Linked DNA regions of Methylorubrum extorquens. The protein of the gene in region 2 interacts with the protein of the main gene of each other region in a pairwise test. Links are inferred from orthologs where the notes say so. Each region holds a gene or a part of one and is shown on either strand. Other genes may lie near its edges.

Region 1 (7,475 bases), 1.5 Mb from region 2 along the record:
GCCGATTGAACTCGGCCCATGTTACAGTGTATCAGCCCGACCAAGATAGGCGTCCGGCCGCAATCGGGCAACGAGGCGGGCAACGGCACGGGCTACATCATCCCGGCCTCCGCGACACCGCCCGCGCCGGTCCATCCTCGGAGATCCCATGACCCGTGCCGGCGGGACCGTCCGCCTCCCGCGCCGCTCGCTGTTCCGCAGCGGGGTCGGCCCTCGTCTCGCGGCCGCCCTCATCCTGTCGAGCCTGCTCTGGGCCGTGATCCTGTGGGCCAAATCGTGACCGAAAGCGTGAGTGGCGAGGCGGTGCGCGCAGGCGCCATCCGGTTCCGGGGCCTGACGCTCGGCTACGACCGGCATCCGGCGGTTCACCATCTCGACGGCACCATCGCGCCCGGCGACCTGCTCGCCGTGGTCGGACCGAACGGCGCGGGCAAGTCGACCCTTCTGAAAGGCATCGTCGGCGAGATCCGCCCGCTCGACGGGAGCGTCGAGGCGGGGCCGCGCTCCGGCGCCGTCGCCTACCTGCCGCAGGCCGCCGAGATCGACCGCAGCTTCCCCTTGAGCGTCCTCGACCTCGTGGCGATGGGGCTGTGGCGCCCGATCGGCGCGTGGCGCAGCCTCACCCGCCAGCGCAGCCGCCTGATCGAGGCGCTCGCGGCGGTCGGGCTCAACGGCTTCGAGGACCGACCGATCGGCACCCTCTCCGGCGGGCAGTTCCAGCGCGCCCTGTTCGCCCGGCTGATCCTGCAGGACGCGCGGATCATCCTGCTCGACGAGCCCTTCACGGGCATCGACGAGCGCACCACCGCCGACCTGCTGACTCTGATCCGCGGCTGGCACCGCGAGGGCCGGACCGTGGTCGCGGCCCTGCACGACCTCGGTCAGGTGCGCGCGCATTTCGCCTCGACCCTCGTTCTGGCCCGCCGGCCCATCGCCTGGGGGCCGACGCGCGAAGTGCTGACGCCGCCGGTGCTGGCCCGGGCGCTGCGCCTGTCGGAAGCCTGGGACGAGGCGGCCGCGATCTGCCGCCATGACGCACACGAGCATGACGCGCACGAGGCGCATCATGGGACGGACCACGGAGGCTCCGCGGAGCCGCAGGTTCCGGGGCACAGCCACAGCCACGATCATCACGAGCACGGCCATCATGATCACGACCATGGCCGCGCGCATCACGGGGCCGTCTCGTGACGCTTGCCGATCTGCTTGATTTCCTGATCGGCCCCTTCGTCGAGTTCGGCTTCATGCGCCGGGCGCTCGCCGGGTGCCTCGCCCTATCGCTGTCGGCGCCGCCGCTCGGGGTCTTCCTGATGCTGCGCCGGATGAGCCTGATGAGCGAGGCGATGAGCCACGCTATCCTGCCCGGCGCCGCCGCGGGCTTCCTCGTCGCCGGGCTGTCGCTGCCGGCGATGACGCTGGGCGGACTCGTGGCCGGACTCGCGGTGGCTTTGGCCGCCGGGCTCGTCACCCGCTCGACCGTGCTGAAGGAGGATGCGAGTCTGGCCGCCTTCTACCTGATCTCGCTGGCGGGCGGGGTGTTCCTCGTGTCGCTGCGCGGCTCGCAGGTCGATCTGCTGCACATCCTGTTCGGCACCGTGCTGGCGCTCGACGACGACGCGCTCACGCTGCTCGGCGGTATCAGTAGCCTCACACTGGTCGCGCTCGCCCTGCTCTACCGCCCGCTGGTGATCGAGTGCGTCGATCCGCTGTTCCTGCGCACCGTCAGCCGCGCCGGCGGCCCTGTGCACTCGGCCTTCCTCGCGCTGGTGGTGGTCAACCTCGTCGGAGGGTTCCAAGCGCTCGGCACGCTGCTGGCGGTCGGCCTGATGCTGCTGCCGGCGATCACCGCCCGGTTCTGGGCCGCCGACCTGTCGGGCCTGATCCCCGTGGCGATGCTGGTCTCGATGCTCTCCAGCGTGACCGGCCTGCTCGTCTCCTACCATGCCGGCATCCGGCTCCCGACCGGGCCGGCGATCGTGCTGGCAGCGGGCGCGCTCTACCTCGTCTCGATGCTGGTCGGCCCCCGCGGGGGCCTGCTCCACCGCCTCGTACGGCGGCGTCACTTGGAGGCGTGAGGCGAATCGCGCGGCGATCCGATGCGTGAGGGCGCTTGAAGGGCCGATTCGCCGATGGCTACCGTGGCGCCGGCAACACATCGTTCACCATTCCATCGCGTCGTTCGGTCCCGAGGCTTTACACAGAACAAAACAGGAACAAAGATCGCTCCATCAACAGGGAGTGAAAGCGATGACCAAGCGTGTGCTCTTCACCAGCCTCGTCGAGTTCACCGCCTTTGGCCTGCTCTTCGGAGCGGTCGCGCTCTGGGCGGTAGCCTTGGCGCCGATCCATTAAGGGTTCGCATTCGAGCGCTGTTTGTTCCGGCATCGGCTGCGTTGCTCACAGGAAAGGGCACCGGGCCGGTGTTTTCGGCCCGCCCCGGCGATCCGCACGGCGTCGGGCGCGAAGAGCGGTGGATATCGGGCGTGGTGCGGCGCCTTGGTGACAGACTCGGAAGGCATGGAGCGGCGATCTTAGCGGGCTCCGAGCAGGGTCCTTCATGGCGCGCACACTCAAAGAGGTCGGCTTCGTCCACCTCCATGTCCACTCGTCCTACTCGCTGCTCGAAGGCGGCGTGAAGGCGGGCGATCTCGTCAAGGCGGCCGCGGCCGACCGGCAGCCCGCGCTCGCGCTCACCGACACCAACAACCTGTTCGGGGCGCTGGAATTCTCCGAATACGCCGCCAAGGCCGGAATCCAGCCGATCGCCGGCCTCCAGCTCACGGTGTGCTTCGAGGCGCCGGACCCGATGGCGCGGATGCCGCAGGCCGGCTGCGCCAACATCGTACTGCTCGCCCAGGACGAGACCGGCTACGGCAACCTCCTGCGGCTCGGCAGCCGGGCCCATTTCGACGGCCCGCTCGGCGCCGCGCCCAACCTCGCCGTCTCGGCACTCGAGGGCAACGTCGAGGGACTGATCGGCCTGACCGGCGGGCTCACGGGGCCCCTCGACACCAGCCTGCGCGCCGGCCGCGCCGATCAGGCCGCGCGCCGCCTGGAAATCCTGAAGGGGGCGTTCGGCGAGGAGCGCCTCTACGTCGAGATCCAGCGCCACGGCCTCGACGACGAACGCGCGGTCGAGCGCGAATTGCTGCGGCTCGCCGACACGAACGGCCTCGGCATCGTCGCGACGAACGAGCCGTTCTTCGCCAAGCCCGGCGATTACGACGCCCACGACGCGCTGCTCGCCATCGCCGAGGGCCGCCTCGTCTCCGACGAGCGCCGCCGTCGCCTCACCCCGCGTCACGCCTTCACCACGCGCACCGCGATGATGGAGCTGTTCCGCGATCTGCCGGACGCGCTCGCAGCCTCCGTCGAGATCGCCATGCGCTGCGCCGTTCGGGCGCGCACCCGCAAACCCATCCTGCCGAACTTCGCCAGCGTCGCCGCGGGCGAGGCCCCGCCCATGGCCGAGGTGCTGGCCGAGGCCGCCGAGGCGCCGGTTCAGGCGGTGGCCGCCGACGAGCCGACCGAGTTGTGCCGTCAGGCCGAGGCCGGGCTGGAGCTGCGCTTGAAGCAGCACGGCACCGCCCCCGGTTTCACCGAGGAGGATTACCGCGCGCGGCTGAAGTTCGAGCTCGATGTCATCGTCAAGATGAAGTTCCCAGGCTACTTCCTGATCGTCTCGGACTTCATCAAGTGGGCCAAGGACCACGACATCCCCGTCGGACCCGGCCGCGGCTCGGGCGCGGGCTCCCTGGTGGCGTGGTCGCTCCTCATCACCGATCTCGATCCGCTTCGGTTCGGCCTGCTGTTCGAGCGCTTTCTGAACCCTGAGCGCGTCTCGATGCCGGACTTCGACATCGACTTCTGCGTCGAGGGCCGCGAGCGGGTGATCCGCTACGTGCAGCAGCGCTACGGCGAGCGGCAGGTCGGGCAGATCATCACCTTCGGTACCCTGCTCGCCCGCGGCGTGCTGCGCGACGTCGGCCGCGTGCTGGAAATGCCCTACGGGCAGGTCGACAAGCTGACCAAGCTCGTGCCGCAGAACCCGGCCAACCCCGTGACGCTGGCCCAGGCGATCGAGGGCGAGCCGAAGCTCCAGCAGGCGATCGAGGAGGAGCCGATCGTCGCCCGCCTCGTCGAGATCTCGAAGAAGCTCGAAGGCCTGCACCGCCACGCCTCGACCCACGCCGCCGGCGTGGTGATCGGCGACCGGCCCCTCGAAGAGCTGGTGCCGCTCTACCGAGACCCGAAGACGGGCATGCGGGTGACCCAGTTCAACATGAAGTGGGTCGAGCAAGCCGGCTTGGTGAAGTTCGACTTCCTCGGCCTCAAGACCCTGACGATGCTGCGTTGCTGCACCGACCTCTTGAAGCAGCGCGGCATCGAGGTCGATCTCGCCCAGATCCCGCTCGACGACAAGAAAACCTACGAGCCGATGGGCCGGGGCGAGACCGTTGCGGTGTTCCAGGTGGAATCCGCCGGCATGCGCAAGGCGCTCTGCGAGATGCAGGCCGACCGCCTGGAGGACATCATCGCGCTGGTGGCGCTCTACCGGCCGGGCCCGATGGCCAACATCCCGGTCTATTGCGAGCGCAAGCTCGGGCGCGACGCCGGCAACGAGGCCTCTTGGTACTCACACCCGATGCTGGAGCCGATCCTGAAGGAGACCTTCGGGATCATCGTCTACCAAGAGCAGGTGATGGAGGTCGCCAAGGTTCTGGCCGGCTACACCCTGGGCGAGGCCGACATGCTCCGCCGCGCCATGGGCAAGAAGATCAAAGCGGAGATGGACGCCCAGCGCGACCGCTTCGTGAAGGGCTGCCTCGACAGCGGAATCGCGCAGGCGAAGGCCAACGAGATCTTCGACCTACTCGCGAAGTTCGCGGATTACGGCTTCAACAAGTCCCACGCGGCGGCCTACGCGCTGGTGACCTACCAGACCGCCTATCTCAAGGCGAACCATCCGGTCGAGTTCCTGGCCGCGGCCATGACGCTCGACATCGACAACACCGACAAGCTCGCCGAATTCCGCCAGGACGCGCAGCGCCTGAAGATCACCGTCGAGCCGCCCTCGGTGAACACCTCCGGCGTGGTGTTCGACGTGGATAAGGGGCGCATCCTCTACGCGCTCGCCGCGATCAAGGGCGTCGGCCGCGCGGCGGTGGAATCGATCGTCGCCGCCCGCGGCGACACACCGTTCAAGGACCTCGCCTGTTTCGCCCGGCGCCTGAACCCGCGCCACGTCAACAAGCGCACGCTGGAGAACCTGATCGCGGCCGGGGCGCTCGACTGCATCGAGCCGGACCGGGCGCGGGCCTGGGCCGCGGTCGAGCCGATGATGAAGATGGCCCAGGGCGCGGCCGAGGCCGAGACCTCGGGCATCACCGACATGTTCGGCGGCGTCGCTTCGGTGGATGTGGCGTTGCGCATCCCAGCCCACGAGTTCTGGACCCACACCGACAAGCTGAAGCGCGAATGCGACGCCATCGGCTTCTTCCTCTCGGGCCATCCGCTCGACGAGTACGGACCGATCCTCGAAAAGCTGCGGGTCCAGTCCTGGGCCGATTTCTGCCGGGGGGTGCGGGCGGGCACGGCCAGCGTGGGCCGCATCGCCGCCTCGGTGCTCGACCGCTCGGAGCGGCGCACCAAGAGCGGCAACAAGCTCGGCATCGTCATCCTCTCGGACCAGACCGGGCATTTCGAGGCGATCATCTTCTCCGAGGGGCTCAACCAGTACCGCGACATCCTCGAACCCGGCCGGCCGCTGGTGCTGACGATCCAGGCCAACCTGGAGGGCGAGGACGTGCGCGCCCGCATCACCACCGCCGAGCCGCTCGATCAGGCCGCCGCCCGCCACCAGAAGGGCATGCGCATCTTCCTGCGCGACGACCGCGCCTTGAGTTCGGTGCAGCAGCGCCTGACCCTGCGCGGCGAGGGCGAGGTCTCGCTGATCCTCATTCTCGACGGCGGCGAGCGCGAGGTCGAGGTGCGCCTGAAGGACCGCTATCAGGCGACCCCGCAAGTCGCGGGGGCGCTGCGCGCCGTGCCGGGGGTGGTTCAGGTCGAGGTGAACTGAGCGGGCCGCCCCCTTCATCCGCCGGTAACCAATCCGATCACGTCTGCAAGATAGTGGCGTTGCAGCACCTTTCGTGCCTCACCGCCGCCACAGCTCGGTGATTCTGCCAAAGTATGGTTCGGCCAAGCATAAGATGCCGGGCGGGCGTTCCCGTGGGTGGAACACGCCCGGCTCCGCGGCGCGGCCGAAGCCCTGTGATTGCCGCGGCGCCGCGTGTGGCCGCCGCCTGATGGAGTGTGGGATGACCGGACACGGTTTGAGACTGGTGGCGGTTGCCGCCCTGATGGGGCTGGCCGGCACGGCGCAGGCGGCGCAGTGCGGCAACAGCGCCGCCGGCTTCGAGGCCTGGAAGGACGAGTTCGCCGCCGAGGCCAAGGGCCGGGCGAGCCCGGCCTCCCTCGCGGCGCTCGCCAACACCTCCTACTCCACCGCGACCATCTCGGCGGATCGCGGCCAGAAGAGCTTCAAGCTCTCCCTCGACCAGTTCCTGGCCAAGCGCGGCGGCAACGTCATCGTCTCCCGCGGGCGCACCCTCAAGGCTCAGAACGCGGCGCTCTTCGCCTCGATCGAGCAGCGCTACGGCGTGCCGCCGGGCCCGCTTCTGGCGATCTGGGGCATGGAAACCGGCTTCGGCGCGGTGAAGGGCAACGTCAACACCCTCTCGGCGGTGGCGACGCTGGCCTACGATTGCCGCCGCTCGGCCTACTTCACCGATCAGCTCTACGCAGCGCTCAAGCTCGTCGACAGCGGGGTGCTCACCTCCGCCACCCGCGGTGCGGCCCACGGCGAGGTCGGCCACACCCAGTTCCTGCCGAAAAACGTCCTGACCTACGGCGTCGGCGGCAGCCTCGACAGCGCGCCGGTCGCGCTGAACTCCACCGCCAACTTCCTGAAGGGTCACGGCTGGCAGCGCGGCGCGGGCTACCAGCCCGGCGAGCCGAACTTCGCCGCGATCCAGGGCTGGAACGCCGCCGGCGTCTACCAGCGCGCCATCGCGCTCCTCGGCGCCCGGATCGACGGGCAGTAATCTTCCGTCACTGCGAGCGGAGCGAAGCCGTCCACGGCGCGGCCCTTTCCGGAAAGGTCGCGCCCTGGATCACTTCGGCGGGCAGACTGTCCGCCTCGCCGGCAGGCGCTCGGCCACGAGCGCCTGGAGCGACCACAGGTGCCGATCGTGGATGCCGAGCCGGGCGCAGGCCTCCACGGTGCGGAACAGATACTCGGCGCTCGGGCCCAGATGCCCGCAGGCCGCGGCGATCTTGTCCGCGATCTCGGTGTCGGAGAGGCGGCCGGTGTAGCGGTCGCTCTGCCGGTTCACCATGAAGGTCAGCGCCATGACCGGCCCGGTCTCCGTCTCGACGGTGACCCAGCGGCCCTCGTAGCCCTTGCCCTTCAT
Region 2 (6,339 bases):
GTTGAGGTTGGCGATCGTGGTGCGCAGGTCGTCGATGTTGAGGCCGTAGGCGGCCATCGCCAGGGAATTGAACCGCACCCGCACCGCCGGCCGCTGCCCGCCGCCCATGCTGACGAGGCCGACACCCGCGATCTGGCTGATCTTCTGGGCGAGCCGCGTCTCGGCGAGGTCGCGCACCTGCGTCAGCGGGATCGTCGCGGAGGTGAGCGCCAGGGTCAGCACGGGCGCGTCGGCCGGGTTGACCTTGGCGTAGATCGGCGGCGCCGGAAGGTCGGTCGGCAGCAGGTTGCCGGCCGCATTGATCGCGGCCTGGACCGACTGCTCGGCGATGTCGAGCGGGATGTCGAGGTTGAACTGGAGGGTGATGACCGACGCCCCCGCCGAACTCTGCGAGGACATCTGGTTCAGATTGGCCATCTGGCCGAATTGCCGCTCCAGCGGCGCGGTGACCGCCGAAGTCATCACCTCCGGGCTGGCACCGGGATAGAACGTCTGCACCTGAATCGTCGGGTAATCGACGGCGGGCAGCGCCGAGACCGGCAGGTTCAGGTAGGAGACCGCGCCGACGATCAGGATCGCCAGCATCGACAGCGTCGTCGCGACGGGCCGCAGGATGAAGAGGCGGGACGGATTCATGGCCGCATCCCGCTACGGTGCCGGGCGCCGGCGTCCCCGGCGCTCCTGGCTACCCGGATTCGCGCCGTCGGCGGAAGCCGCGGGCGTCGTCGGAAGCGTCGCACCGGGGGCGCCTGCTGCCGGTGCGCCGGCCTGGGGTCCGGGGGTCTGGCCGACGACGCGCACCGGCGCACCCTCGCGCAGGCGATCGGTGCCGTCTGTGACGACGCGGTCGCCCGCCGTGAGGCCGGTGAGCACCACCGTGTTCACCCCATCGGTCTCGCCGGTCTTGATCGGGCGCACGGTGACCTTCTCGTCACCGTCCATCAGGTAGGCGTAGGTGCCCGGCGTGCCGCGCAGGATCGCGGCGTTGGGCACCAGGGCCGCGTTCCGGATCGTCTCGACGGTAAGGCGCGCGTTGACGAACTGGTTCGGGAACAGGCTCTCGTCCTCGTTCTCGAACATCGCCCGCAGCTTCACCGTGCCGGTCGTGGTGTCGATCTGGTTGTCCACCGTGTCGAGGCGGCCGACGGCGATCTCGTGCTGGTCGCTGCGGTCGTAGGCGCGCACGGTGAGCGTAGCGCCCGCGCGCACCCGGCGCATCACCCGCGCCACCTCGTCCTCCGGCAGAACGAACACCACCGAGATCGGACGCAACTGCGTGACGACGACGATGTTGGTCGAGCCGGCAGTGATGTAATTGCCGAGATCGACCTGCCTCAGGCCGACCCGGCCCTCCACCGGCGAGACGATCCGGGCATAGGTGAGGTTGAGCTTCTGCTGATCGACGAGCGCCTGGTCGGCCGCGACTGTGCCCTCGTTCTGCTTCACCAGGGCAGCCTGGGTGTCGACGTTCTGCTTCGAGATCGAATCCTGGCGGTTCAGGGTCTGGTAGCGCTGGAGATCGAGCTTCGAGTTCTGCAGCAACGCCTGATCGCGGGCGAGCTGGCCCTGATACTGGGCGAGCAACGCCTCGTAGGGCCGCGGATCGACCTGGGCGAGGAAATCGCCCTCCTTCACCATCTGGCCCTCGCGAAAGCCGATCTTGGTGAGGTAGCCGTTGATCTGCGAGCGGATCGAGACGGTGGCGAGCGGCGTCACCGTGCCGAGGCCCTGGAGCACGACCGGCATGTCGCCGGTCACGATCGGTGCGACGCCGACCGCCTGCTTCATGTCGGCCGGCCGTCCGCCGTGACCGGGACGGCCGCCGCCCGGCGCCTGTGCCGTCTCCTCGGCCGGCTTCTGCCGGGCGTCGTAGGTGCGGTGAGCGACAGCGCCGGCCCCGCCGAGGATCAGCAGCGCGAGCATCCAGCGGCCGAACTTGCGGCGCCGGCGGACCGGCGCGGTCGTCACCGGGTCCGCGGTCCGGTATTCCCGGGCGGTCTCCCTGCGTATCGGCGAACTCTCGTTCATCCCTCACACACTCATCGGCGACAGCACGGCCAGACACCGCGGGCCGGCCCGGGGTCACGATCCGGCCGGCGGAGGATCCATCCGGCTCGAACCCGTTTCGGACAAGGCGGGCGGACTTGGTACGGCCGGCGAGCCTCGCCGGTCATTGCGGTCTTCCTACGGCGGCGACGTTTCCAGCGTGTTGCTGCCCGTCGGCGCAGCCTGCGACTGATAGAGGCGCATCACGTCGCGAAACGACGCATCGGCCGGCGTGACCGGCAGCGTAAGACGCAAGGTAAGGCCCAGAACACCCGACACGACGGCGAGCAGCAGGCAAGTTCCCAGACGCATGATCCGCCGATGGTGACAGCGCCGCCGCAAGGACGTGCACCGGCTGATCGGACACGAAAAAGGCCGCCGTGTCGAGCGGCGGCCTTTTTCATGAAGCACGACCGGACCGGCCTGCCACATCCAAGAAACGAGGGGGCGAAGTCCCTTGAGCGCGGCGGCCGGTCCGACCGTGGGGTGAACATGCGCTTACGACTGATGATCGTCAACATTCGTCACCCCTCCGACGCAGCGCAAAAACGGGATTTCGCGGTTCATTCGCAAACTCGTGTGCGTGAGCGCACGCTGCGCAGACGACACGCCGACGTTCTCGACAAGGTTCGACAGGACGCCTCTTGTCTTCGCAGATGGCGATACCAAGCGCAGCCCTGCTCTCTTCTCCATTCCATCTTATCGGGAGCACTTGGAGCGGCCCGGTCTCTCTGCGAAGACATCGCTCATGAGTCTCGCCGCGAATCGCATCCCCCCGCTCACCGGCCATCCCGTCTTCGCCGAGTTGCCGGAAACCGTGTTCGAATCGATGTCGCGGCTCGCGCGGCAGCACGGGGCGATCAATCTCGGCCAGGGCTTTCCCGACGGTCAGGGGCCCGACGACGTGCGCGCCGCCGCGGCACGGGCGCTGGAGAGTGTCAGCAACCAATACCCGCCGATGATGGGGCTGCCCTCGCTCCGCTCGGCCGTCGCCGCCCATTACCGGCACCACCAGGGTCTCGACCTCGATCCGGAGCGCGAGGTGATGGTGACCTCGGGCGCGACCGAGGCGCTGGCCGGCGCGCTGATGGCGCTGGTTCGGCCGGGCGACGAGGTCGTGCTGTTCGAACCGATGTACGACGCCTACCTGCCGCTGGTGCGGCGGGCCGGCGGTGTGCCGCGCTACGTCACGCTCAAGCCGCCGCATTTCCGGATCGAGGCGGCGGCTTTGGCCGAGGCGTTCTCCGAGCGCACGCGGATCGTTCTGCTGAACAACCCGCTCAACCCGAGCGCTACCGTCTTCGAACCCGACGACCTCGCCCTGCTCGCGGATTTCTGCCAGCGCTTCGACGCGGTGGCGATCTGCGATGAGGTCTGGGAGCATGTGATCTTCGATGGCCGGCGCCACCGGCCCCTGATGGCACAGCCGGGCATGCGCGAGCGGACGGTGAAGATCGGCTCGGCCGGCAAGATCTTCAGCCTCACCGGCTGGAAGGTTGGGTTCGTGATGGCGGCCGAGCCGCTGATGCGGGTGCTGTCGCGGGCGCACCAGTTCCTCACCTTCACCACACCGCCGAACCTTCAGGAGGCGGTCGCCTACGGCCTGGCCAAGGACGACGCATACTTCGAGGGTATGCGGGCTGACCTCGCCCGCTCCCGCGACCGGCTGGCGTCGGGGCTGTCCGAGATCGGCTTCACGGTGCTGCCGAGTGCCGGTACCTACTTCCTCACCGTCGATATCGCGGGACTCGCCGCCGACGACGTCGCCTTCTGCGAGCAGATCGTGACCGAGCACGGTGTCGCGGCGATCCCCGTCAGTGCATTCTACGAGGGAGGCGGCGTGACGAATCTCGCGCGCTTCTGCTTTGCCAAGACGGACGCCACCCTCGATGCGGCGGTCGAACGCTTGGCAGGATTATTCCGCGAGACGTGAACGACCGCGCGATCCGCTTCCTTGTGCAACGGTTGGGCCGGGGCCACATCGTCGCCATGAGCACCTCCGTTCACACCTCCGATAAGGTCTTTCGCGAGTCTGCCGCCGCGGCGCAGCTGCGCCGCCTCACCGATACCAGCACGGAGGCGAGCCTCCTGCGCCTGGAGCAGCTCGCCCACCTGATGGACTCGGCCTTCCTCGTGCCGGGCATCAACCGCCGCGTGGGTCTCGACGCGGTGATCGGTCTCGTCCCCATCCTCGGCGACATCGCGGGCATGGCGATCGCCTCGTACATCGTCTACGAGGCGAAACGGCTCGGCGCGCCGCGCTGGCTCGTCTGGCGCATGATGGGCAACGTCGCCATCGACGGTGCGGTGGGCTCGGTGCCGCTGGCCGGCGACCTGCTCGACGCGGCCTTCAAGGCGAACCGCCGCAACGTGCGTCTTCTGCGTCGCCATCTGGAGCGCAAGGGTGCGCTGCGGCCGAGCGAGATCGAGGGCACCGCGGTTCGGCTCGACTGAGCCGGCATCGGCCGCCCGAGCGTAAGGGTTGGAGCCGATGAACGAGCACCTGCGACCCGTACCCGATGCGGTGCCCGTCACCGCGCCGGGCAACGCGCCGCAGATGCAGCCTCTGCCGACCGCCACCCGCCGCGGTCTGTCGCCGCTCAACCGTCGGCGGCTCGCGAATTTCCGGGCCAACCGTCGCGGGTATTGGTCGGCGGTGATCTTCGCCGTGCTGTTCGTGCTGAGCCTGTTCGCCGAACTCATTGCCAACGATCGCCCGATCGTGATGCAGTACAAGGGCGAGTGGCTGTTTCCCGTCCTGGTCGATTACCCGGACGAGAAGTTCGGCGGCTTCCTGGCCCAGACCGATTACCGGGCGCCCGAGACGCGCAAGGAGATCGAGGAGAACGGCTGGGTGCTCTGGCCGCCCATCCCTTACGCCGACAACACATTCATGCGGGACTTGCCGACCCCGGCCCCCTCGCCGCCGACCTGGATGCTGAGCGACGACGAGTGCCGCCCGGTCGCCGAGCGCGCGGGAGTCAAGGCCGAGGGGCGCGAACTCGGCTGTCGTGACATCGAGTGGCACTGGCTGGGCACCGACAACGCCACGCGGGACGTGCTGGCGCGCGTCATCTACGGCTTCCGCATCTCGATCCTGTTCGGCCTCGTACTCGCCGGCGTCTCGTCGGTCATAGGCGTGATCGCGGGGGCGGTGCAGGGCTATTTCGGCGGCTGGACCGACCTGATCTTCCAACGGATTATCGAGATCTGGGGCGCGATCCCGACGCTCTACCTCATCATCATCATGTCGGCCTTCCTCGTGCCGAGCTTCTTTACCCTGCTCGGCATCCTCACGCTGTTCTCGTGGACGGCGCTGGTCGGCGTGGTGCGCGCAGAATTCCTGCGCGCGCGGAATTTCGAATACGTGCGCGCGGCCCGCGCCCTCGGCCTGTCGAACGTGCGCATCATGACGCGCCACCTTCTGCCCAACGCCATGGTGGCGACGCTGACCTTCCTGCCGTTCATCCTCAACGGCTCGGTCACGACCCTAACCTCGCTCGACTATCTCGGCTTCGGCCTGCCGCCGGGCTCCCCCTCGCTCGGTGAGCTGCTGGCGCAGGGCAAGGACAACATCAACGCGCCCTGGCTCGGGCTCACCGGCTTCTTCGTGGTGGCGACGATGCTGAGTTTGCTCGTCTTCGCGGGCGAGGCGGTGCGCGACGCGTTCGATCCGCGCAAGACCTTCGGCTGAATCGCGTCAGCGCCGCGCCTCGTCGCTGCCCGGCGGCCCGCGCCAGCCGGTCTCGACGGTGAAGCCGGCGCTGCGGGTGGCGAGGGAATCACCGCCGACATGGGCGAGGTAGGTCCCGGCCTCGACCACGAGCGTGCCGTCCGGCTCGTGGTAGCCGACGTCGCGCGCCGGCACGCGGAAGCTCGCGACCCCGGTCTCGCCCGAGGAAAGGTCGAGGAGCGCAACGCCCTTCAGCAGCCGCTTCGGCCGGCTGCGGCTCGCCACCGGTTGGCCGAGATAGAGCTGCGCCACCGCCCGGCCCGGCCGCGTGCCGTAATTGGTGACCGACGCGCGCACCTCGAGCACCGCATCGTAGCGATCCCCGACGCCGACGCGCGGCGTCACGATCTCCGGCTCGCCATATGCGAAGCGGGTATAGGAGAGGCCGTAGCCGAACGGGAACAGCGGCAGCGGCGATTCGTCGGCGTAGCCCATGGTCCAGCGCGAGCCGGGGATGTGCGGGCGCCCGCCCGGCAGGGTGTCGTAGGTCAGCGGCAATTGCCCGACCGTGCGCGGCCATGAGACCGGCAGTCGACCCGCCGGGTTGGCGTCGCCGAACA
Region 3 (6,307 bases), 1.9 Mb from region 2 along the record:
GAAGGGTTAACAACCTCAACCGTTCAATCGATACAGGTGCAGCGATAAAATGTGCGAAATAATTTTCAAATGGCCGGGAGCCGCAGCTGCCCATGAAGATCCCGTCGAACCGGCATAGGACGGCGGTCAGCGACTTGGCATCCTGCGAGACTCCCTGAGGGCGTAGATGAGGGCCGCGGCGGTCATCAGCGCGAGGGCGTACCAAGTCAGCGCGTAGACGAGATGGTTGTTGTGGAAGGCCACCACCGTGAGGCCGCCAACCGGCAGGCCGCCGGGATTGGACGCGGCATCGGCATCCACGAAATAGGGCGCGAGCGCATTCGGCGTGCCGTCGATCCCGCGGGCGGCGGCGATAGCCGCGACGTCGCGGGAGTACCAGCGGTCGGCCGCCGGATCGTTGCGGCGCAGGAAGCCGCCGCCGGGCTCGGACAGGCGCAACAGGCCCGTGACCGTCTTGTCCCCATCCGGCTCACCCGCGGCACGGGCCGCGCGCTCGCGGGCCTCCGTCGGTACGAATCCGCGGTTGACGAGGACGGTGAAGCCGCGGTCGGTTGCGAGCGGCACCAGCACCCAGAAGCCGCTGCCGCGCGCGGTCACCGCCTGAACCAGGGTGGCACGATCGTCGGCGAAGCGCCCGGTGAGCCGGACCCGCCGGTATTCGGCGGAAGCGGCGGTGAGGCCGGCCCATCCCTCCGGCCCCGGTGCGGGCGCGGGCTCGGCACGGATGCGGGCCTCGACCCGGTCGATCAGGTCGAGCTTCCAGATCCGGCGCTCGACCTGCCACGTGCCGAGGCCGAGGAACACGCCCGTCACCGCAAGGCCCGCCAGGATCAGGGCGAGCCGGACGAGCAACGGGCGCCGCCGACCCGTCGCCGGGGCGGCGGATGTCGAAGCGTCGAGTTTGCGGGATGCGTCAGGGAGCGTGACGCATCTCCTCGGCCGAGATCGGCATCATGTTGGTGTTGAGGTGGTGCATGACCCAGATCGACCCGCACAACGTGATGACCACGAGGGTGATCGTGAAGATCAGCGCCATGAAGGTCCAGCCGCCCTCCGACTTCGTGTTCATGTGCAGGAAGTAGATCATGTGAACCACGATCTGCACCGCACCCAGGCCGAGGATGACGACGCCGGTGACGAGCTTGTCGCCCAGCACGTCGCCCATCACCAGCCAGAACGGGATCGCCGTCAGGATGACGGAGAGCACGAAGCCCGTGACGTAGTCTTTGAAGGAGCCGTGGCCGTGGGCGTCCTGCCCATGGCCGTCGTGCCCGTGATCGTCGGCGTGTGCTGCCCCGCTCATTGCAGGACTCCCATCAGGTACACGAAGGTGAAGACGCCGATCCAGATGACGTCGAGGAAGTGCCAGAACATCGACAGGCACATCAGCCGGCGCTTGTTCTCCGCCCCGAGGCCCTTGAGCCGGGTCTGGATCATCAGCGTGACGAGCCAGATCAGGCCGAAGGTGACGTGCAGGCCGTGGGTTCCGACCAAGGTGAAGAACGCGGACAGGAAGCCGCTGCGCTGGGGCGTGGCGCCTTCGTGGATCAGGTGGGCGAACTCGTAGAGTTCGAGCCCGACGAAGGCCGCGCCGAACAGGCCGGTGATTGCGAGCCAGAGTTGGGTCTTGGCGAGATCGTCCTTCTCCATCGCCAGCATGGCGAAGCCGTAGGTGATGGAGGAGAACAGCAGCATCGACGTGTTCACCGCCACGATCGGCAGGTCGAACAGGTCCTTGGGCGAGGGCCCGGCCGCGTAGCTGCGGCCGAGCACGGCGTAGGTCGCGAACAGGACTGCGAAGATGAGGCAGTCGCTCATCAAGTAGATCCAGAAGCCGAGCATCGTGCCCCCTTCCGGGTGATGCTCGCCCTCGAGATCGAGGAAGTCCGGCACGTCGGCGCCGGACATCCGTTCGCCGACAAGGGTGTGGGTCGCGTGCGTTGCCATAATGCTCAGACCCGCGCCGCCAGCGCCTCGGTCCGCCGCTGCTCGGTCCGGCGGACCGTCTCGGCGGGGATGTAGAAGTCGCGGTTATAGTTGAAGGTATGGCCGATCGTGATCGCCAGCATCGCCACGAAGGTGAGGGCTGCGAGCCACCAGATGTACCAGATCATCGCGAAGGAGAAGACGATGCTGACCATGCCCAGGATCACGCCGGTGGCGGTGTTCTTGGGCATGTGGATCGGCTTGTAGCCCGAGAGCGGCCGCTGGAAGCCGCGGGCCTTCATGTCCCACCACGCGTCGAGGCGATGCACCACGGGCGTGAAGGCAAAGTTGTAGTCCGGTGGCGGCGAGGAGGTGGCCCATTCGAGGGTCCGGCCTTCCCACGGATCGCCGGTCACGTCGCGCAGCTTCTCGCGGTTTTTGATCGAGACCGCGAACTGGACGATCATCGCGCCGATGCCCAGGGCGATCAGACCCGCGCCGATGGCGGCGATCACGAACCAGATCTGGAGAGACGGATCGTCGAAGTGCTGGGCACGGCGGGTCACGCCCATGAGGCCCAGCACGTAGAGCGGCATGAAGGCGACGTAGAAGCCGATGGTCCAGAACCAGAAGCTGACTTTGCCCCAGAACTCATCAAGCTTGAAGCCGAAGGCCTTCGGGAACCAGTAGTTCACGCCGGCGAACATGCCGAACAGCACGCCACCGATGATCACGTTGTGGAAGTGCGCGATCAGGAACAGCGAGTTGTGGAGCACGAAGTCGGCCGGGGGCACGGCGAGCAGCACGCCGGTCATGCCGCCGATGGTGAAGGTGACCATGAAGCTGACCGTCCAGAGCATCGGCACATCGAAGCGGATGCGGCCGCGGTACATCGTGAACAGCCAGTTGAAGATCTTCGCGCCCGTCGGGATCGAGATGATCATCGTCGTGAGGCCGAAGAACGAGTTCACGCTCGCGCCCGACCCCATCGTGAAGAAGTGGTGCAGCCACACGAGGTAGGACAGGATCGTGATGACGACGGTCGCGTAGACCATCGAGGTGTAGCCGAACAGGCGCTTGCCGCTGAAGGCCGAGGTGACCTCCGAGAACACGCCGAAGGCCGGCAGGATGAGGATGTAGACCTCCGGGTGACCCCAGATCCAGATGAGGTTGAAGTACATCATCGGGTTGCCGCCGAGGTCGTTCGTAAAGAAGTGCGTGCCGACGTAGCGGTCGAGGCTCAGCAGCGCGAGAACGGCGGCGAGGATCGGGAAGGCGGCCACGATGAGCACGTTGGTGCACAGCGAGGTCCAGGTGAAGATCGGCAGCTTCATCATCGACATGCCGGGCGCGCGCATCTTCACGATGGTCGCGACCAGGTTGATGCCGGACAGCGTCGTGCCGATGCCCGCGATCTGCAGGCCCCAGATGTAGTAATCGACGCCGACCCCCGGACTCATGTCCGCGCCCGAGAGCGGCGGGTAGGCGAGCCAGCCGGTGCGGGCGAACTCACCGACGAACAGCGAGATCATGATCGTGGCCGCGCCCGACACCGTCATCCAGAACGAGAAGTTGTTCAGGAACGGGAAGGCCACGTCGCGCGCGCCGATCTGCAGCGGCACGACGTAGTTCATCAGGCCGGTGACGAAGGGCATCGCCACGAAGAAGATCATGATCACGCCATGCGCCGTGAAGATCTGATCGTAGTGGTGCGGCGGCAGGTAGCCTTCGTTGGCACCGAACGCGATCGCCTGCTGCGAGCGCATCAGCAGCGCGTCGGCAAAGCCGCGCAGCAGCATCACGAGCGCCAGGATGACGTACATGATGCCGATCTTCTTGTGATCGACCGAGGTCAACCAGTCGCGCCAGAGCGGACCCCAGAAGCGGAAATAGGTGATGGCGGCGAGCACCGCGATCCCGGCCACGGCGACGCCTGCGAAGGTTACTTGCAGGATCGGTTCGTGGAACGGGATGTCCTCCAGGGAGAGGCGCCCGAACAGCAGGTGCTGCAGGTCCGTGTTTGCGAACATGGGTTGAAACTCGTCCGTAAATCCTGAGGCGGCGACGGATCAGTTGTTGGTCTGGTCGGGAGCGGAGTGGCCTTGGCCGCTCCCCTCGTGGTTCTTCTCGCCGTCGGGCGACTCGCTCTTGGGCGCGCGGTGCGAGGCCGGGGTCGTCGCCCCCGGGGCTTCGTCGCCGCGCTGCGTGTGGCGGTTGTCGTACTGGAGCCGCTCGGCGTTCTCTCGGCTTTCCTTGCCGGCGCCACCCTTGGCGTCGATGGTCATCATCTCGTGCATGCACATCTTGCCGGGCACGGCGCACATGCCGACGATCTTGCCGAAGAGGCCGTCGGCAAACGAGGCGTAGTAGGTGACGGGAACGCGCTCGCTCGGGCGCTCGAGTTCGAGATAGGCATCACGGCTCAATTCCGAACCCTGCTGCTTCACTTTGGCAATCCACTGGTCGAAGCCGTCGCCTTCGAGCCCGTGGAACTTGAACGTCATGCGCGAGAAGCCGGTGCCGCTGTAGTGCGACGACAGCCCGTCATAGGCGCCCGGCTTGTTGATCACGGCGTGGAGCTGCGTCTGCATGCCGGGCATCGCGTAGATCATGCCGGCGAGCGCGGGGATGTAGAAAGCGTTCATCACCGATGCGGCGGTGATCTTGAAGTTGATCGGCCGGTTCACCGGCGCGACCAGTTCGTTGACCGTCGCGACGTTGTACTCGGGGTAGAAGAACAGCCACTTCCAATCGAGGGCGACGACCTGCACCTCCAGCGGCTTCACCTCCGCCGCGATCGGCTTGCCCGGCTCGATGCGCGAGAGCGGCCGGAACGGATCGAGGGTGTGGGTGCTGATCCAGGTCAGCGCGCCGAGCGCGATGATGATCATCAGCGGCGCGGTCCAGATCACCACTTCGAGCCCGGTCGAGTGGTCCCAGTCGGGGTCGTGGCGGGCCGCCGTGTTCGACGCGCGGTAACGCCACGCGAACAGCAGGGTCAGCACGATCACCGGGATGATGATGAGCAGCATCAGCCCCGTCGAGGCGAGGACGAGGTTGCGCTGCTGCATGGCGATGTCGCCGGAGGGCTGCATCACCACGAGGTTGCAGCCGGCGAGCAGGCCGAACAGCGGCAGGAGGACGAGACCCCGCAGGATCCGGCCCGCGGAGCCGGCCCCGGCACGGGCTCTCAATGAACGGTCGGCGGTCATGGCCACGAATCTTCGTTCCATCGCAAGGGCCGCGCGGGTGACTTCCCGCGTGGCGGCGGTTCGTTTCTCTCCGGATACGCCGAGCCGACGGTGTCGGCTCGGCGTATCCGGGATCGTGTTGTGGCGCGCTTTGTCTCACCGAGCCGGCAGTCGTCGTTCGGCGGAAAGCGTTCTCGGTCCCGCGGCGAGACGGATTCTCCGCCCGCGGGGCAAAACTCACATCTGGCGCATCTCAGACCGGTCGAGGGCGAGCGCGAGCAGCGTCGCCAGCGCGCCCGACAGCAGGTACACGCCGACCATCGCGAGCCCGTACTCGGTGGAGAGGTACAGCACCACGAGGGGAGCGAAACCCGCTCCGAACAGCCAGGCGAGGTCGGAGGTGAGCGCCGCCCCGGTGTAGCGGTAGCGCGCCCCGAGCCGGGAGGTCACGGCGCCGGCGGTCTGGCCGTAGGACAGGCCGAGCAGCATGAAGCCGATATTGACGTAGATCGTCTGGCCGATGGCGTTCTCGCCGAAGATCAGCGGGGCCAGGATGCTGCCGCAGGCGAACACGGCGATCAGGCCGGCGCTGATGAGCAGGATGTTGCGGCGTCCGATCTGGTCGGCGATCAGGCCGGAAGCGGCAACGGCGCCGGCGCAGACGAGGGCGCCGGAAAACTGCACCATCAGGAAGTCGCCCGCGGAACGCTCGCTCGACAGGGCGAGCCACGCGATCGGGAAGATCGTCACGAGGTGGAACAGGGCGAAGCTCGCCAGCGGCACGAAGGCGCCGATCCATACGTCGAGGGCGTGGTGGCGGGTGAGATCGATGACGCTGACCGGCTCCAGCCGGCCCTTGTCGAGAAGCCGGGTGAATTCCGGCGTCGCGACGAGGCGGAGGCGGGCGAACAAGGCCACGACGTTGATGGTGAAGGCGCAGAAGAACGGGAAGCGCCAGCCCCAGTCGGTGAAATCCTCAGGGGTCAGGTTGACCACGAAGAAAGCGAACAGGGCGCTCGCCACCATGAAGCCGATCGGCGCGCCGAGTTGCGGAATCATCGCGTACCAGCCGCGGCGCTCCCGCGGCGCGTTGAGGGCGAGCAGCGAAGCCATCCCGTCCCAGGCGCCGCCGAGCGCGAAGCCCTGCGCCACCCGCAGCACCGCGAGCAGCTCGATGGCGACGACGCCGA

What was found.
Region 1: the proteins of J2W78_RS16615 (region 2) and dnaE interact in binary tests that used the Escherichia coli proteins (3 or more experiments, as listed by UniProt). The link is inferred for Methylorubrum extorquens from one-to-one orthologs.
Region 3: the proteins of J2W78_RS16615 (region 2) and cyoB interact in binary tests that used the Escherichia coli proteins (3 or more experiments, as listed by UniProt). The link is inferred for Methylorubrum extorquens from one-to-one orthologs.

Annotation. Positions count from the first base shown.
Region 1 is NZ_JALJXF010000001.1:4,977,682-4,985,156, reverse strand. What follows is about bases 2,163-6,279. They hold dnaE (DNA polymerase III subunit alpha), read left to right. Parts: upstream 2,163-2,557; coding sequence 2,558-6,079; downstream 6,080-6,279. Also shown: J2W78_RS24785 (hypothetical protein), read left to right, coding at 149-280; zinc ABC transporter ATP-binding protein AztA, read left to right, coding at 289-1,191; J2W78_RS23195 (metal ABC transporter permease), read left to right, coding at 1,188-2,075; J2W78_RS23185 (lytic murein transglycosylase), read left to right, coding at 6,321-7,106; J2W78_RS23180 (gamma-glutamylcyclotransferase), read right to left, coding at 7,176-7,475. UniProt on the Escherichia coli protein: DNA polymerase III is a complex, multichain enzyme responsible for most of the replicative synthesis in bacteria. This DNA polymerase also exhibits 3' to 5' exonuclease activity. The alpha chain is the DNA polymerase catalytic subunit.
Region 2 is NZ_JALJXF010000001.1:3,517,540-3,523,878, forward strand. What follows is about bases 1,906-4,886. They hold J2W78_RS16615 (aminotransferase), read left to right. Parts: upstream 1,906-2,794; coding sequence 2,795-3,979; downstream 3,980-4,886. Other genes in these bases: J2W78_RS16605 (MdtA/MuxA family multidrug efflux RND transporter periplasmic adaptor subunit), read right to left, coding at 1,906-2,028; J2W78_RS16610 (hypothetical protein), read right to left, coding at 2,185-2,358; J2W78_RS16620 (DUF4112 domain-containing protein), read left to right, coding at 3,976-4,500; J2W78_RS16625 (ABC transporter permease), read left to right, coding at 4,538-4,886. Outside these bases: J2W78_RS16600 (MdtB/MuxB family multidrug efflux RND transporter permease subunit), read right to left, coding at 1-636; more of J2W78_RS16605, read right to left, coding at 649-1,905; more of J2W78_RS16625, read left to right, coding at 4,887-5,740; J2W78_RS16630 (glycoside hydrolase family 3 N-terminal domain-containing protein), read right to left, coding at 5,747-6,339. UniProt on the Escherichia coli protein: Shows aminotransferase activity with methionine and histidine as substrates, and to a lesser extent also with phenylalanine.
Region 3 is NZ_JALJXF010000001.1:1,599,062-1,605,368, reverse strand. Bases 1,455-4,403 are described here. They hold cyoB (cytochrome o ubiquinol oxidase subunit I), read right to left. Parts: upstream 3,957-4,403; coding sequence 1,953-3,956; downstream 1,455-1,952. Other genes in these bases: cyoA (ubiquinol oxidase subunit II), read right to left, coding at 3,996-4,403; cyoC (cytochrome o ubiquinol oxidase subunit III), read right to left, coding at 1,455-1,908. Outside these bases: J2W78_RS07625 (SURF1 family protein), read right to left, coding at 127-852; cyoD (cytochrome o ubiquinol oxidase subunit IV), read right to left, coding at 914-1,303; more of cyoC, read right to left, coding at 1,300-1,454; more of cyoA, read right to left, coding at 4,404-5,138; J2W78_RS07600 (MFS transporter), read right to left, coding at 5,355-6,307. UniProt on the Escherichia coli protein: Cytochrome bo(3) ubiquinol oxidase is the terminal enzyme in the aerobic respiratory chain of E.coli that predominates when cells are grown at high aeration.